DNA from 3 places in the Nocardia sp. NPDC058480 genome. Region 1 is predicted to be linked to each of the others. Evidence: riboswitches for the same ligand, from Rfam matches in the RefSeq annotation. Region 1 holds a riboswitch; each other region holds the start of a gene.
The links. A riboswitch is a leader RNA that binds a small molecule or an ion and turns the genes downstream of it on or off. The one in region 1 is predicted to bind cobalamin.
Positions count from the first base shown of each region.

Region 2: linked by a shared signal. The riboswitch ahead of metE (5-methyltetrahydropteroyltriglutamate--homocysteine S-methyltransferase) and the one ahead of ACFWO8_RS13190 (ABC transporter substrate-binding protein) in region 1 are both predicted to bind cobalamin.
Region 3: linked by a shared signal. The riboswitch ahead of cobN (cobaltochelatase subunit CobN) and the one ahead of ACFWO8_RS13190 (ABC transporter substrate-binding protein) in region 1 are both predicted to bind cobalamin.

Region 1 is NZ_JBHXMN010000004.1:318,154-323,414, reverse strand. It holds gene ACFWO8_RS13205 (GDSL-type esterase/lipase family protein) at 1-855, opposite strand, end outside; gene ACFWO8_RS13200 (MarR family winged helix-turn-helix transcriptional regulator) at 962-1,441, shown strand; gene ACFWO8_RS13195 (hypothetical protein) at 1,801-2,025, opposite strand; cobalamin riboswitch at 2,210-2,403, shown strand; gene ACFWO8_RS13190 (ABC transporter substrate-binding protein) at 2,432-3,469, shown strand; gene ACFWO8_RS13185 (FecCD family ABC transporter permease) at 3,466-4,464, shown strand; gene ACFWO8_RS13180 (FecCD family ABC transporter permease) at 4,461-5,261, shown strand, end outside.
Region 2 is NZ_JBHXMN010000015.1:54,790-60,050, forward strand. It holds gene metE (5-methyltetrahydropteroyltriglutamate--homocysteine S-methyltransferase) at 115-2,379, opposite strand; cobalamin riboswitch at 2,522-2,731, opposite strand; gene ACFWO8_RS26975 (pyruvate carboxylase) at 3,011-5,261, shown strand, end outside.
Region 3 is NZ_JBHXMN010000006.1:336,850-342,110, reverse strand. It holds gene cobG (precorrin-3B synthase) at 1-576, opposite strand, end outside; gene ACFWO8_RS18075 (hypothetical protein) at 789-1,463, shown strand; gene ACFWO8_RS18070 (MerR family transcriptional regulator) at 1,497-2,870, shown strand; gene ACFWO8_RS18065 (hypothetical protein) at 2,867-3,349, shown strand; cobalamin riboswitch at 3,601-3,728, shown strand; gene cobN (cobaltochelatase subunit CobN) at 3,764-5,261, shown strand, end outside.

The DNA.
Region 1 (5,261 bases):
TCCGGCGGCGTGGGCGCGGTCGGCCAGGTCGCGGAAACCGGCGATCAATTCTTCGGTCGTTGCCGAGGGCTGTCCGCCCATCGCGCCGAGGATGAGGTCGTTGATGCCGAAGTTGATCAAAATGTCGGTGACACCGGGGACCTGCAACGCGTCGGAATCGAAACGGCGCAGACCGGATTCGCCGATTTCCTCGGCGGTGAGGCGATTGCCGGCGATGCCGTTGTTCACCACCCAGCCCGTGGTGAGGCGGGCGTTGAGCACGTCGACCGAGCGGCGATTGGCGCTCAGCGTGGTACCGACGCCCTCGAACCAGGAGTCGCCGAACGCGACGGCGACCGGCGTCTGATCGGTGACCAGCACGTCGATTCCGGTGACGAAGAATCGGAACGGAACCTCTTGCGCACCACTGAGTTCCACGTCGCGGGTGTGGTCACCGGAGACGATGTAGGCGATCTCGCCGGGTTGGTGGGAGTAGGTAGCCAGGCCGGTCGAAGTCGCGACATACAGGCTGAGCAGCAGGTCTTCGCCCGCCGCGACCGGCAGGTCGATCGGATCGCTCACGAGTTCGGCGCCCGCGTCGATGGTGACCCCCACCGCGCCGCCGAAGGTGATCTCTCGATCCTCGATGATCGCCGATCCGGTCTTGCGTTGGGCGATGCGTGCGGCCCCGATCCGCAGCGGTGCGTGACCGTAGCGGTTGGTCAAGCGCACGCGTACCGCGTCGCCGCCACCTGTCATGTGCACGACGTGGCGCACAGTCTCGTCACCGAACTCCCGTGACTCGGCGAGCTTGATCTGCTCGTTCGGGTCGATGACGCCGGTCCGGAAGCCCGCGATCCACCTGGTGTTCTGCATGATCTCTCCAATATTTGCCGTGCGGAATAATGCCTACGCATAGGTTTACTCGTAGGTATTCCTCGTGTCAACTATCCGCATGGCAAATATCGGCTAAGCTGGCCTTATGTCCGTGCACGAGCTGTTCGACGACCCCCGCTTCACCATCTCCGGCCTGCTCTTCGAGGCACACAACGGCCTGATCGCCAAGCTGGAGCCGACCTGGAAGGCGCACGGTCTCTCCGGCCTCGACCTCAATGCCCTACTGAGACTGAGTCGCTCCCCGGGGCGCCGCCTACGGATGTCGGATCTCGCCACCCAAACCGAGCTCTCGACCAGCGGCGTCACCCGTCTGGTCGACCGGCTGGCCACCGCGGGACTGGTCGAACGCCAACTCGACCCGACCGACCGCCGCAGCGCCTACGCGGCCCTGACCGATGCGGGCATCCGCCGCCTCGAGCAGGTTCTTCCCGACTACCTCGACGCCCTCGAACAATGGCTCACCGGTCAGCTGACCCCCACGCAACTCGACGGCTTGATCACCGGCCTGCGCGTGATCCGTGACGCCACGAACCCGGCGGCCACCGCCGTGTCCGAGCGGTCCTGAGCGCTCGATGCGACGGATCGATGTCGCAGGGGGACCGGTGACAGCCAGCGCTGAGATTCGCCCCGGGTCCGGTGGGCGGCATTGTTCGACCAGCTCGCGCTTGCGAAGCGCTACTCGGCGCCGGTGAAAGCAGGCGGGTCGGCTTCAGGGGAGTGAATGGTATCGGTGGTGATACGGTGCCGACCCGCCTGCAAACCATTCGTTGTCGGCGTCGGGATGGATTGGCGCCGCCGCTGTGGATAGCGAAGTCCCGCACCGCAACTCGCCGGAATCGTCGCCCCAGGCGCGTGTGTTGCTCCGATCGATGAGCTCGGTACACCGCGGGCCCGGTGTGTATCGGGCCCGCGGTGAGAGGTAGGTCAGGGTAGGGGAACCCAGGTGCCGAAGAACCAGAAGCCGTGCTGCGGTCCGTCGTTCTTGTGATGCTCCGGCTGTTGCTGGGGCCGATGATCCTGGCCCTGCTCGGGCCGCTGCTGATCGTGGCCGCCCGGATCCGCGCTCGCCATGCCCGCAGTAGCGCCGACCACTCCGAGAGCGAGAGTGCCCGCCACCGCGGCCTTGGCCAGTGTCGTTGTCATTCTCATGCGCGTTCCTCCTGATCTTCGATCTCACTGCCGAGATCATCGGCCGGCCGAAGTGCTCGGCCGATAGCTGAATCTTCGCGGCGCAAGTGTCGAGCACGGTGGGACGCGGCTGGGAGTCGGCTGTGTATCGGATCCGGTGTCCGTGCACAGACCCCGGCGCCGACCCTCGATGGAGCCGACGTTGTTACAGTGCACCAGCCGTGGTGTTCGGGAAACCGGTGTGGAACCGGTGCGGCCCTCGCCACTGTGATCGGGAGTTGTGAATCGATCCGGACGACGTCTGTCGTCCGGAGCCACTGGGGCACCTGCCCTGGGAAGGTGGATTCACCGCGCACTATCCCGTCAGCCAGGAGACCGGCCACGGCTACGCAGTACCCCATTCCACGAGGACCTGGAAGGCCGTCTCTTGACCCGCTCTGTTTTCGCGCGCCTACGTTCCGGCGCGTTGCTCGCCTGCGCGATCGTTGTCACCGGTTGCGGTGTGCAACCCCTCTCCGACGCGGGCGGCGCAGCTGTTGTCGCCCGCGTGAACTGTGGGATCGACGTTGCCGTCGATGGCCCACCGCAGCGGATCTACGCGGCGTATCAGCCGTCGATCGAGATCGCGCACGCGCTCGGTGTCACCGATCGGCTGGTGGGTACGGCATTTCTGGACTCCGCCGTGCTTCCGGAGTATGCCGACGCGCAGGCGCGCGCACCCTACGTCGAGAAGCTGCCGAGTCGCGACGAACTGCTCGCCCAGCGACCCGACTTCGTGATGTCGGGTTTCAACGGGGTGTTCGCCTCCTCAGCGCAGAACAGCGTCGGTACCAGGGCAAGCCTGCACGAATTGGGTGTGCGCACCTGGGTGCTGAGTCCACTGTGCCCGAGCGCCGACGGACTCGCCGATGAAGCGATCGACCCCGACACCGTGCGCTTCGACAACGTGTACGCCGACCTGCGCGATCTCGGTGCCCTGTGGGGGACCTCCGAGCGCGCCGACGAGGTTGTCACGCAGCTGAGTTCGCGCATCGACGCGGTCCGCGCGAAGGTCGGCAACGCCGGGAAACCGCGGGTCGCGGTCGTCACGCCCAAAGACGACGGCTCTTATACCGTGGCAGGCGGCATCGACTTCATCACCCAGATCATCGAGGCCGCAGGTGGAGTGAACGCCTTCGCCGATCTCACTGTGAAGCGCAACGTGCCCGTCGGCGCGGAAGAGCTCATCGCCCGTGACCCCGACATCATCCTGACCAGCCTGTGCTGCAAGGCGACCTACACGCGCACCGACGCTCAGCCCCAGGTCGACAAGATCGTCGGAAACCCGGCATTCGCGAATCTGGCGGCCGTGCGGAACGCGACCGTGCACCCGTTCCTGTTCGCCGACCGCGCGGCAGGCGTGCGGATCGCGCACGCGACCGAACTGGTCGCCGCATTGATCCATCCCGAGCTGTTCCGGCGGTGACGCGCACCGCTCGCGGCACCGGTCTGATCCTGGCCGGCGCCGCGCTGGCGGCTGCCTGCGTCGCGTCCATCCTGATCGGTTCACACCCGCTCACCCTCGACCAGGCCGTGGTCGCGTTCACCGATTTCCAGGGGACCGACACCGACCGGGTCGTGCGCTACATCAGGCTGCCGAGAACTGTCGCGGGCCTGCTCGCGGGTGTCGCGTTGGCGCTGGCAGGCGCGGTGATGCAGGGGCTCACCCGCAACCCACTGGCCGGGCCGGGCCTGCTCGGCATCAACGCGGGTGCGTCGCTGGCGATCGTGATCGCGATGGGTACGTTCGGCCTCACGGCGACGGGCGGCTTCATCTGGTTCGGCTTCCTCGGCGCCGCGATCGCCGCCGCGTTCGTCTACACGCTGGGATCGTTGGGGTTCGGTGGCGCGACCCCGGTGAAACTCGCGCTCGCGGGCGCCGCCTGCACCGCGCTGTGTGGGTCGATCACCACGGCGATCACCCTGCTCGACCGGACGCTGTTCGACAACTTCCGATTCTGGGTGGTCGGCTCGTTGGCTCGCGCCGACATCGAATCCGTATGGCAGACAGCACCGTTCATCGCTGCCGGGTTGTTGCTGGCGGTAGTGGTGGCCCGGCCGTTGAACGCCGTCGCCATCGGTGACGACCTGGCGCGCACGCTCGGCACCCGACTGGTCGCGACGCGGGCGACCGGTGCGCTGAGCGTGGTGCTGCTCGCAGGCTCAGCAGTCGCCATCGCCGGGCCGGTCGCCTTCATCGGCTTGGTGATCCCGCACATCGCCCGATTCTTCGCCGGACACGACTACCGGTGGATTCTGCTCTGGTGTGCGCTGCTCGGCCCGACGCTGCTGTTGGTGGCCGACATTCTCGGACGGATGCTGGCGCGGCCACAGGAAATCCAGGTCGGCATCATCACCGCCTTCGCGGGCTCGCCGTTCTTCCTCTTTCTCGTGCGCAATCGAAAGGTGGCCACACTGTGACGCTCACCGAGCGCAGCATGCTGCCCAGCGGCACGCTGTTGCTGCGAACACCCGACCGGCGCATCGTCTTTCGCGTCGGGAAACGGTCCGCGGTCCTGACCGTGCTGATCACCGCGGCCGCGTTGACGGTGGCGGCGTGGTCACTCACGATAGGCTACTACCCGCTCACAGTCGCTGACGTGATGCGTGTCCTCGGTGGCGGTGGCACGCTCATCGAGTACGACGTGGTGGTGGCCGACCGGTTGCCGCGTGTGCTCACCGGGCTGTGTGTCGGCGCGGCCTTCGCGATATCGGGGGCGATCCTGCAACGGATCGCGACCAACCCACTGGTGAGCCCCGAGATCATCGGGATCAACGCGGGCGCCTCACTGGGCGCGTTGGTGGTGAGCGTGTTGCTCGGTGGTGCCGGGCTGGGGCTGGTCGGCGGGGCGGTGATCGGTGCCGGAGTGGCCATGGTGCTGATCGTGGCCGTGGCCACCAAGGACGGGCTCGATGGCTATCGACTCGTGCTCGTCGGCATCGGCGTCACGGCGATGCTGTCCTCGGCCATCGCGTTCATTCTGACCATCGCCGACAACTACCAGGCGCATACGGCCGCCATGTGGCTCACCGGCAGCTTGGCCAACCGCGATGGGAGCCACGTCGGGTTCGCCGCGACGGCGCTGGTGGTGGTCGTGCCGCCGCTGCTCGTTCTCGCTCGCTCGTTGCCGCTGCTGGAAATGGGTGACGAGCTGGCGAATTCGCTGGCTGGGCGGCGCGGCCCGCATCGCATCACACTCATCGTCGTCGCGGCCGCC
Region 2 (5,261 bases), on a different contig from region 1:
GAACGCGAATCGCGTCGGGTACTCGCGTGACTGAGCCAACTCCGGGATCGGCGGTGGCCACTGCCCCGGGCGAGAACATGGCGCCCGGGGCAGTGGCCTGTCCCGACTCTCAGATCACCGCAGCGCTGCCGCGGCTGTCACCAAGTTGCGCAACGACGCCTCCACCTCGACCGGCCCGCGGGTCTTGAGACCGCAGTCCGGGTTCACCCAGAGGCGTTCGGCAGGTACCGCTTTCAGCGCGGCGGCCAGGGAGACCGTGATCTCTTCGACCGACGGCACCCGCGGCGAGTGGATGTCGTAGACGCCCGGCCCGACGCCGAGCGCGAAACCGGCCGCGTTCAGATCGTCGAGAACCTCCATGTGCGAGCGCGCCGCCTCGATCGAGGTGACATCGGCGTCCAGGCCCGCGATCGCCGAGATGACCTCGCCGAACTCCGAGTAGCACAGGTGGGTGTGCACCTGGGTGGTGTCAGCGACGCCCGCGGTGGCGAGGCGGAACGAATCCACCGACCACCGCAGGTACGCGGGCTGTTCGGCGGCACGCAGTGGCAGCAGCTCGCGCAGGGCGGGCTCGTCGACCTGGATGATCCGCGCGCCCTGGGCTTCCAGGTCGACGGTCTCGTCCCGGATGGCGAGCGCGACCTGGCGGGCCGACTCACCCAGCGGCTGGTCGTCGCGGACGAACGACCACGCCAGGATGGTGACCGGGCCGGTGAGCATGCCCTTGACCGGCTTGGTGGTCAGCGACTGGGCGTAGCCGATCCAGGACAACGTCATCGCCTCGGGCCGGGTGACGTCGCCGAACAGGATCGGCGGGCGCACGCAGCGAGTGCCGTAGGACTGCACCCAGCCCGCCTCGGTGACGGCGAAACCGTCGAGCAGTTCGGCGAAGTACTGCACCATGTCGTTGCGTTCGGGTTCGCCGTGCACCAGCACGTCGAGGCCGAGTTCTTCCTGCAGGGTGATCACGTCGGCGATCTCGGCCCGCATCCGCCGCACATATTCGCACCTGTCGATCTCGCCCTTGCGCAGCGCGGCGCGGGCCAGCCGGATGGTCGAGGTCTGCGGGTAGGAGCCGATGGTGGTGGTCGGCAGCACCGGCAGGTCGAGGTGATCGCGTTGCAGGACGCGACGCTCGTCGGCGGGGGAGCGGGTCAGGTCGTTGTCGTCGAGCGCGGCCAATCGAGCCCGGACCTGGTCGTTGTGCAGGCGCGGGTCGCTCCGGCGGGAGTCGGCGGCGGCGCGGGCCGCACCCAGTTCGTCGGCGACGGTGTCGACACCGGCGGTGAGGGCGGTGGCCAGGACTCGCACCTCGCCGACCTTCTCGGTGCCGAACGCCAGCCACGAGCGCAGCCGCTCGTCCAGTCCGGTCTCGGGAGTCAGCGAATACGGCACGTGCAGCAGCGAGCACGAACTCGACACCGCCACCGCGTCGGCGCTGCCGAGCAGGGAGCCGAGGGTGGCGAGGGCGGCGTCGAGGTCGGCACGCCAGATATTGCGGCCGTCGACCACGCCCGCCACCACCAGCTTGCGAGCCAGAGCGGGCAGCGCCGCGACCGCCGAGATATCGGTGCCCGCGGTGAGATCGAGCGCGACACCCTCGATCTCGGTCTCGGCCAGCACCGCCAATGCGGCATCGGGGTGCCCGAAGTAGGTGGCGACCAGGATCGCGGGCCGGTTCTGCGCGGCCGAGAGCACGCTGTAGGTCTGGCCGACCAGGGCGATCTCCGCCTCGGTCAGGTCGGTGACCAGCACCGGCTCATCGATCTGCACCCACTGCGCGCCCGCGTCCGCCAGTTGGGCCAGCAGGTCCAGGTACAGCCCCAGCAGCTCGGGCAGCCGCTCCAGCGCGGCGCCGTCAGCGGCCTTGGCGAGTTTCAGGAAGGTGATCGGACCGATCACCACCGGACGCGCGGGCACACCGAGCTCGATCGCCTCGTCGAGTTCGGTCAGCAGCTTGCCGGGATGCAGCGAAAAGGTGGTGGCCGCGTCGATCTCGGGCACCAGGTAGTGGTAGTTGGTGTCGAACCACTTGGTCATCTCCAGCGGCGCGACCGTGTCGGTGCCACGCGCCGCCGCGAAATAGCGATCGAGCGGATCGGCGATCCCGGCCACGCGCGGCGGCAGTGCGCCGAGCAGTTCAGCGGTGTCGAGCATCTGGTCGTAGTAGGAGAAGGTGCCCACCGGCACCGAATCCAGTCCCGCCGCGGCCAGTTCGGTGAGCTGGGCGCGACGGAGCTGACGGCCGACCGCGTGCAAGTGCGCGGCATCGGCACGGCCCGCCCAGTAGGACTCGGTGGCGCGCTTGAGTTCCCGGTTCGGGCCGACGCGCGGTAGGCCGAGAACCGTTGCGGTGAAAGGAGTATGCGAAACAGTCACGGAGATTCTCCAGTGTCGTGCAGGGAGAGCCGTCGCCTTTTCGCGGGCACACGCCACCCGGCCGGACCAGGTCGCGAAAGGTGCGACGAGTAGGCATCGGTGGTCCGCGCGCCCGATCCACGAGGCGGTGGCCGCCGGATACGGCGTATCCGGCACAGTCGGCAGGTCTTCGGACTCGCGGGCACCGGTCGTGTGATCGACCGACCTACTGGCCGTCGCTTCCCAGGCATGATGCCCAGTGCTGATGACGGCGGTCGTTCCTGCTCACCGCTGCGGGACAGTCCCGGATTCTCACCGGGTTCCCTCTCACCCGGTGCGGAACATGATCCGCACCCGGGTTTCGACACCTGTGCGGGAGGTCGGGGCTCCGACTCTTCCACCGCGCAGGCGAACCAGCTGCGTGCCCAGCATAGGCCCTCAACGCCGGGCGCGGGTCACCGCCCCGTGGTGAACAGCGCCGTGACCTGCGGTTGCGCCCACGTTGTCCACGCGCACCGCAGGCCGCTCCCCGCGGTGAGATGTGACGGCCTGATGAACGCAACTTCGCAGGTAGGCGGGTGTGCGGTGTGAAGATTGCTGCGAAGCCACCTTGCGTGTCCGTCCCCGGCTCATGGCCGGGTACCGTAGGCCAATGTTCTCGAAAGTCTTGGTCGCAAATCGTGGTGAGATCGCTATCCGTGCCTTCCGCGCGGCCTACGAACTCGGCATCGGAACGGTCGCGGTGTTCCCGTACGAGGATCGCAACTCCGTGCATCGCCTCAAGGCGGCCGAGTCGTATCAGATCGGCGAAGAGGGCCACCCGGTTCGCGCGTATCTGTCGATCGAGGCGATCATCGACGCCGCGGTGGCCGCAGGCGCCGACGCGATCTACCCCGGCTACGGATTCCTGTCGGAGAACCCCGACCTCGCCGCGGCCTGTGCCGCCGCGGGCATCACGTTCATCGGCCCCACTGCCCAGATCCTCGAGATGGCGGGCAACAAGGCCACGGCGATCGCCGCGGCCAAGGCGGCCGGCCTGCCGACGCTGAAGTCCAGCGAACCCTCGGCCGACATCGACGAATTGCTCACCGCCTCGGCCGAACTCGAATACCCGATCTTCGTCAAGGCCGTCGCCGGTGGTGGCGGTCGTGGCATGCGCCGGGTCGCCGCGCCCGAGCAGTTGCGTGAGTCGATCGAAGCGGCCTCGCGCGAAGCGGAGTCGGCGTTCGGTGACCCGACGGTGTTCCTCGAGCAGGCGGTGGTGAATCCGCGCCACATCGAGGTGCAGATCCTGGCCGACCAGCACGGCAATGTGATGCACCTGTTCGAGCGGGACTGTTCGTTGCAGCGCCGCCACCAGAAGGTGATCGAGCTCGCGCCCGCCCCGAACCTGTCTCCGGAACTGCGCGAGCGGATCTGCGCCGACGCGGTGGCGTTCGCCCGCCAGATCGGTTACATCAACGCGGGCACCGTGGAGTTCCTCCTGGACGAGCGTGGCAACCACGTGTTCATCGAGATGAACCCGCGCATCCAGGTGGAGCACACGGTCACCGAGGAGATCACCGACGTCGACCTGGTGCAGTCGCAGCTTCGGATCGCCGCCGGTGAGACCCTCGCGGACCTGGGCTTGAGTCAGGAAACGGTGCAGATTCGCGGTGCCGCGCTGCAGTGCCGCATCACCACCGAGGACCCGGCCAACGGATTCCGCCCCGACACCGGCCGCATCACCGCCTACCGCACGCCGGGTGGCGCGGGCATCCGTCTCGACGGTGGCGCGAACCTGGGCGCGGAGATCGGCGCCTACTTCGACTCCATGCTGGTGAAGCTCACCTGTCGTGGTCGCGACCTGCCCGCCGCCGCCGCGCGCGCCCAGCGCGCGCTCGCCGAATTCCGTATTCGTGGCGTGACGACCAACATTCCGTTCCTGCTGTCGGTGCTCGACGATCCCGATTTCCAGGCGGGCCGGGTGACCACCTCGTTCATCGACGAGCGTCCCGAGCTGCTCACCTCGCGCGGATCGGCCGACCGTGGCACCAAGATCCTGACCTATCTGGCCGACGTCACCGTCAACAAGCCCAACGGCGACCGCCCGACCACGGTGTACCCCTACGACAAGCTGCCCGCCGTCGACCTGACGCTGCCGCCGCCGGACGGTTCGCGCCAGCGGCTGCTCACCCTCGGACCGGAGGGTTTCGCGCGTGCGCTGCGCGAACAGAAGGCGCTCGGCGTCACCGACACCACCTTCCGTGACGCGCACCAGTCGCTGCTGGCGACCCGCGTGCGCACCAACGGTCTGCTCGGTGTGGCGGGACACGTCGCGCGGCTGACCCCGGAGCTGCTCTCGATCGAGGCGTGGGGCGGCGCGACTTACGATGTGGCACTGCGGTTCCTGCACGAGGACCCGTGGGAACGCCTGGCCGCCTTGCGGGAAGCCGTGCCGAACATCTGCCTGCAGATGCTGCTGCGCGGTCGCAACACCGTCGGCTACACGCCCTACCCCGAACAGGTCACGCGCGCTTTCGTTTCCGAAGCCGCTACGACCGGTATCGATATCTTCCGCATCTTCGACGCACTCAACAACGTCGACCAGATGCGTCCGGCGATCGACGCGGTCCGCGAAACCGGTACTGCCGTAGCCGAAGTCGCCCTGTCCTACACCGGTGACCTGCTCGACCCGAACGAGTCGCTCTACACCCTCGACTACTACCTGAAGCTGGCCGAACAGATCGTCGACGCGGGCGCGCATGTCCTCGCGATCAAGGACATGGCCGGTCTGCTGCGCGCCCCCGCGGCCGCGAAACTCGTTACCGCACTGCGCAGTAACTTCGATCTGCCGGTGCACGTGCACACCCACGACACCCCCGGCGGACAGCTGGCCACCTACCTGGCGGCCTGGCAGGCCG
Region 3 (5,261 bases), on a different contig from region 1:
TAGATCGAGAAAGCCGCGCGCCGCGTCGAGCATCACGTCGATCGCCTCGCCCGCGGTGACCCGAATTCCGGTGTCGGCGCCCGCCAGCAGCAGGGCGAACTCGTCGTCGCCCACCGCGTGAACGCCGATGTCGCCGTGCAGCGTGCTCACATCGCCGCGTCCGTCGTCGAGGGTGAACAGCACTCGTCCCGGCAGCTCCGCCAGCAGCGGATCGCCGCGCAATCCGGCGTCGAGGTCGACCGCGAGCCCGTGTACGTCCGCGAAACCGCCGACGCGCCCGGACAGTGGGGAGGCCACGATATTGCGCACCCGTTCATGGGTCCGGCTCGGCAACAGTCCCGCCGCCCCCAGGCGTTGCGCGAGTTCGGAGGCGTCACGCACCTGCCGCAGCTGAATGTTGCCCCGCGAGGTCAGCTCGAGATTCCCGTTGCCGAGATCGCGTGCCGCATCGGCCAGCGCCTGCAACTGCGCCGATTCCAACCGCCCGCCCGGCACACGAATCCGCGCCAGCGGCCCGTCGGCCGCCTGATGCAACCGCAGAACCCCTGGACAAGAATCGGGCGCACTCCTGGTCATGATGCTCCAGCCTACGACGCGCCGACTGCGCCCCGAACCCCGCCGTGATCGGCCCAGGGCGGTCCCCGCCCACTCCGGCGAGCGGTCGACCAGCTGCGGCCTGCCTTGCCGGCGCGACGGCGCAGACTCGCGTGACGGTGCGGTTCGGGGGTATTCGCCTAGGGTGAGTGGCGGATCCTTCGCCAGCCGAGCACTGACAGGAGAGCCGCCACATGCTGCGTGAATTCGTGGACAAGCGTGTTGTTCCCGCACTCGACCGGGTCGCGCAGGCGCAGGCACCGGTGGTGAATCGTTACGTCGACTGGTTGGGCCACCGACATCCCGAGGATGCGCCGGTGGAGATCGTGCAGCGGCTGTCACGCCAGTACCTGGTGGTCGTCACCGCCAGCGGCGTCACCGTCGGGCTCACCGCCGCGGTCCCCGGGGTGGGCACCCTGCTCGGTCTGGCCGCGACCGGTGTGGACACCCTCGTGTTCCTCGAGGCGTCGTCGGCGCTGTCGGTCGGTGCGGCCGCGGCGTACGGTCTCGATCCCGACGACCCGAGGCTGGCGCAGCTGGTGTCGAAGGTGGTGCTCGGCGAAGGTGGCACGAAGGTGCTCGAGGAGACCGCGGGCCACAAGAAGGGCCAGTGGCTCTCGGTCGTCACCGACCACATTCCCGGCCTGGCGAGCATGCCCGACTCCCCGGCTAAGCGTTTCATCGTCAACTACCTGGTCAAACGCACGCTGCTGCTGTTCGGCACGCTGATCCCCGCGGGTATCGGTGCGGTCATCGGCGGCGTCGGCAACAACGCCCTCGGCCAACTGGTGATCGCGAACGTGTACCGCAATCTCGGCACCGGCTCCCCGGAGATGGTCGCCGCGGGCACCGGCCGGCCGACGACTTGACCTTCGAGTCACTCGAACCCCGATCATGAAACGGTGCCCGACACCGAGCTGATCACCATCGGAGCTTTCGCCCGCACCTGCGGCCTGAGCGCCAGTGCCCTGCGTTTTTACGCGGACGCAGGCATCCTCGTCCCCGCCGTCGTCGACGACATCACCGGCTACCGCTACTACGCCCCCGAACAGACCGACACCGCCCGCCTGATCCGGCACCTGCGCGCCGTCGACATGCCGCTACCGGCTGTCGCCGCCGTCCTCGCCGACCCAGCCGATGCGGCCGACCTGGTAGACGAGCACCTGGCCGCCATGGACCGTCGCTCGGCCGAGATTCGCACCGCCACGATCGCGGCCCGCGCGGCCATGCGAGTTCACCCGGAATCGCCGAACACCCACGACTCGGTAGACCGGGAAGATCCTCAGCACTCGCCGACCCGAGGCGAGGCATCCGACGCCCTATGGATGAGCGGACCCGCGCTCGCGGCCGCGGTCGACCAAGTCGCGACCGCCACTCTCACCGATCCGACCATGCGGGTACTGGACACGATTCTCTTCGAAGTGGACGCGCAGGAGCTGACGCTCACCGCAACCGACCGCTACCGATTGGCGACCCGCACGCTACACACGACAGGCAAGGCCGCACGGTCATGGACAGCCACCATCGACGCCGCCGACCTTCGATCGGCCGTGTCCTGGCTGCGCCGACAGTATTCCGTGGCTATCGTCGCGACCGCATCAGGTATCGAATTCACCACGGCCGCTGAGGATTCCGGCGGCAACCGGCGTACCGCCGCGCGAGGCCGCGGCGAACGGCCCGGCGACAGGGATCTCGACGCACACGCCGACCGCGTCGACGGCGATGTCGGGCACGGAGCGTCGGGCGTTCGGCTCGGCCAGAAAACCGATGCTGCCCGCCGCCACTGCCGCCGTTCGACCGAGGACTTCCCCGACTATCGAGAAATGCTGGCGGCACTGCCACCGGTCAGCACAAGAGTTGTGCTCGCCCGTGCGGATCTGCTCCATTCGCTGGAAAACGCAGGTTCATCCACGGTGGCGCTCCATGTGTACCCACCGAACGCGGTGTCCATCACAGCCGGCGGCACCCCCGCACGGCTCGCCACCACCGCGGAGACGCCGGACAGACCTGCGAACGCCGAGCCTGCCACGCCCGAGGCCGACCACAGCTGCGTCACTCGACGATCTCTCGCCGCCGAGATCACCGGCCCCTCGATGACCATCCACTTCGCCGTCACCACCCTCTACCCCGCCATCGCAGGCGCGGTCGGCGCCGACGTGATGCTCGACCTCATCGCCCCGGACATGCCCGTGCTGGTCCGTTCCGCCGACGACGGCGACCTGTCGACCCTGGTCATGCCGCGCAAACCCGAACCCACCGAGGAGACCTCCCGATGACCACCGCCGACCCGATCATGACCCGAATCACCCAGGGCGTCACCGACTTCCGGACCGGCGACGCCGATGGTGCCCGCACCACCCTGCTCGAGGTCTGGGCCGACATCGGTCCCGCCGGTGACCCGCTGCACCGATGCGCCCTCGCCCACTACCTGGCCGACGTCTACGACGACCCGGCCGAAGCCCTGGTCTGGGACGTCCGCGCCCTCGACGCCGCCGACGCCCTCACCGACACCCGCCTCAACGACTATCACGCGGGCCTCCAGGTCGCCGGCTTCTACCCCTCCCTGCACCTGAACCTCGCCGACAACTTCCGCCGCCTCGGTGCCTTCCCGGCTGCAACCCGCCACCTCGAAGAGGCCCGCGAACGCCTCGATATCCTCCCGGACGACGACTACGGCGCGCTGATCCGACGCATCGTTCCCGAGATCGCCCTGGCGATCGCGTCCAACGACACCACCCGCCGCCCCACCCCTTGACGACGTCGACCACCCACACGCGCCGCAGGTGGTCGGCGAACGCGTACATCTGGTCGGACACCGACTTCGGCGGCGGCTGTTCGGTCGAGTCGATCATGATCGGCAGCGTCGAGGCGGTCGCCCCGATCGCTGAACACCGCCGCGCAGCGCCGCCGCAGATCAAGATCATCAAGCAATGGTGCAGGAGCGCTCTCGGGTGATGCCCGCGCCATTGCCTGCTGATCGATTGTCCAGCGGTGGGGAGCGGGCTGGAAAGTTGCGGGCGAGGCGGGCCCAGTAGCATCGTCTTGCTCGGCGGGCGACGAGGAAACCGGTGGAAATCCGGTGCGGTCGCGCCACTGTGAACAGCCAGACCCTCTCCGGCGAGCACCGCAACTCCCCGATGGGCGCGTAACCCGAGGAAGGTCTCACCCTGTGATCCTGCTGCTGTCCACCTCCGACACCGACCTGCTGAGCGCTCGCGCGAGCGGCGCCGAGTACCGCTGGGGCAACCCCGCCCGGCTGCTGGTGGAGGATCTGCCGGGACTGCTCGACGGCGCCGACCTGGTGATCGTGCGGATCCTCGGCGGCAAGCGCGCGTGGGAAGAGGGCCTCGACGCGATTCGGGCGAGCGGGGTGCCGATGGTGGCGCTGGGCGGCGAGATCGCGCCCGATGCCGAGCTGATGGAATGCTCGACGGTGCCGGTCGGTGTCGCGGCCGATGCGCACAACTATCTCGCCGCGGGCGGGGCCGAGAACCTGCTCCAGTTGCACAATTTCCTGTCCGACACGGTGTTGCTGACCGGACACGGTTTCGAACCGCCCGCGCAACTGCCCACCTGGGGCGAGCTCGACCGGTCCCCGCGAATCCTCGAACCGCACGCCCCGACCGTCGCCGTCGTCTACTACCGCGCCCAGCACCTGGCGGGCAACACCGCCTACGTCGAGGCGCTGTGCAAGGCGATCGAGGCCAAGGGCGCCCGGCCGCTGCCGGTCTACGCCGCCTCGCTGCGCACCGCCGAACCCGAACTCCTCACCCTGCTCGGCCGTGCCGACGCCCTCGTGGTGACCGTCCTCGCGGCGGGTGGCAGCAAGCCCGCGACCGCGTCGGCCGGTGGTGACGACGAAGCCTGGGATGTGGCCGCGCTCGCCGCCCTCGACGTGCCGATCCTGCAGGGCCTGTGCCTGACCAGTGGCCGCGCGCAGTGGGAGGCCAACGACGACGGCCTGTCGCCGCTCGATGTGGCGACGCAGGTCGCGGTGCCCGAATTCGACGGCCGGATCATCACGGTGCCGTTCTCCTTCAAGGAATTCGACGCAGACGGGCTGTCGGCGTATGTCCCCGATCCCGAACGCTGCGCCCGCGTGGCGGGGATCGCCGTGCGCCACGCCCGCTTGCGCCACATCCCGGCCGCCGACAAGCGGATCGCGATCATGCTCTCGGCCTATCCGACCAAGCACGCCCGCATCGGCAATGCCGTCGGCCTCGACACCCCAGCGAGTGCGATCCGTCTGCTCACGGAATTGCGTACCGCCGGTTACGATCTCGGTGATATCGACGAGATCCCCGGCCTGGTGGAACGCGACGGCGACGCGCTGATCCACGCGCTGATCGCCGCGGGCGGTCAGGATCCGGAGTGGTTGAGCGCGGAACAGTTGGAGGGCAACCCGATTCGCATCGGTGCCACCACCTACACCCGCTGGTTCGAATCCCTGCCCGCGGACCTGGGCGAGGCTGTCGTCGAGGCGTGGGGGCCGGCGCCGGGCGAACTCTACGTCGACCGATCGGCCGATCCCAAGGGTGAGATCGTCATCGCCGCACTGCGGTTCGGCAATGTGGTGCTCATGGTGCAGCCGCCTCGCGGGTTCGGCGAGAACCCCGTGGCGATCTACCACGATCCCGATCTGCCGCCCAGCCACCACTATCTCGCCG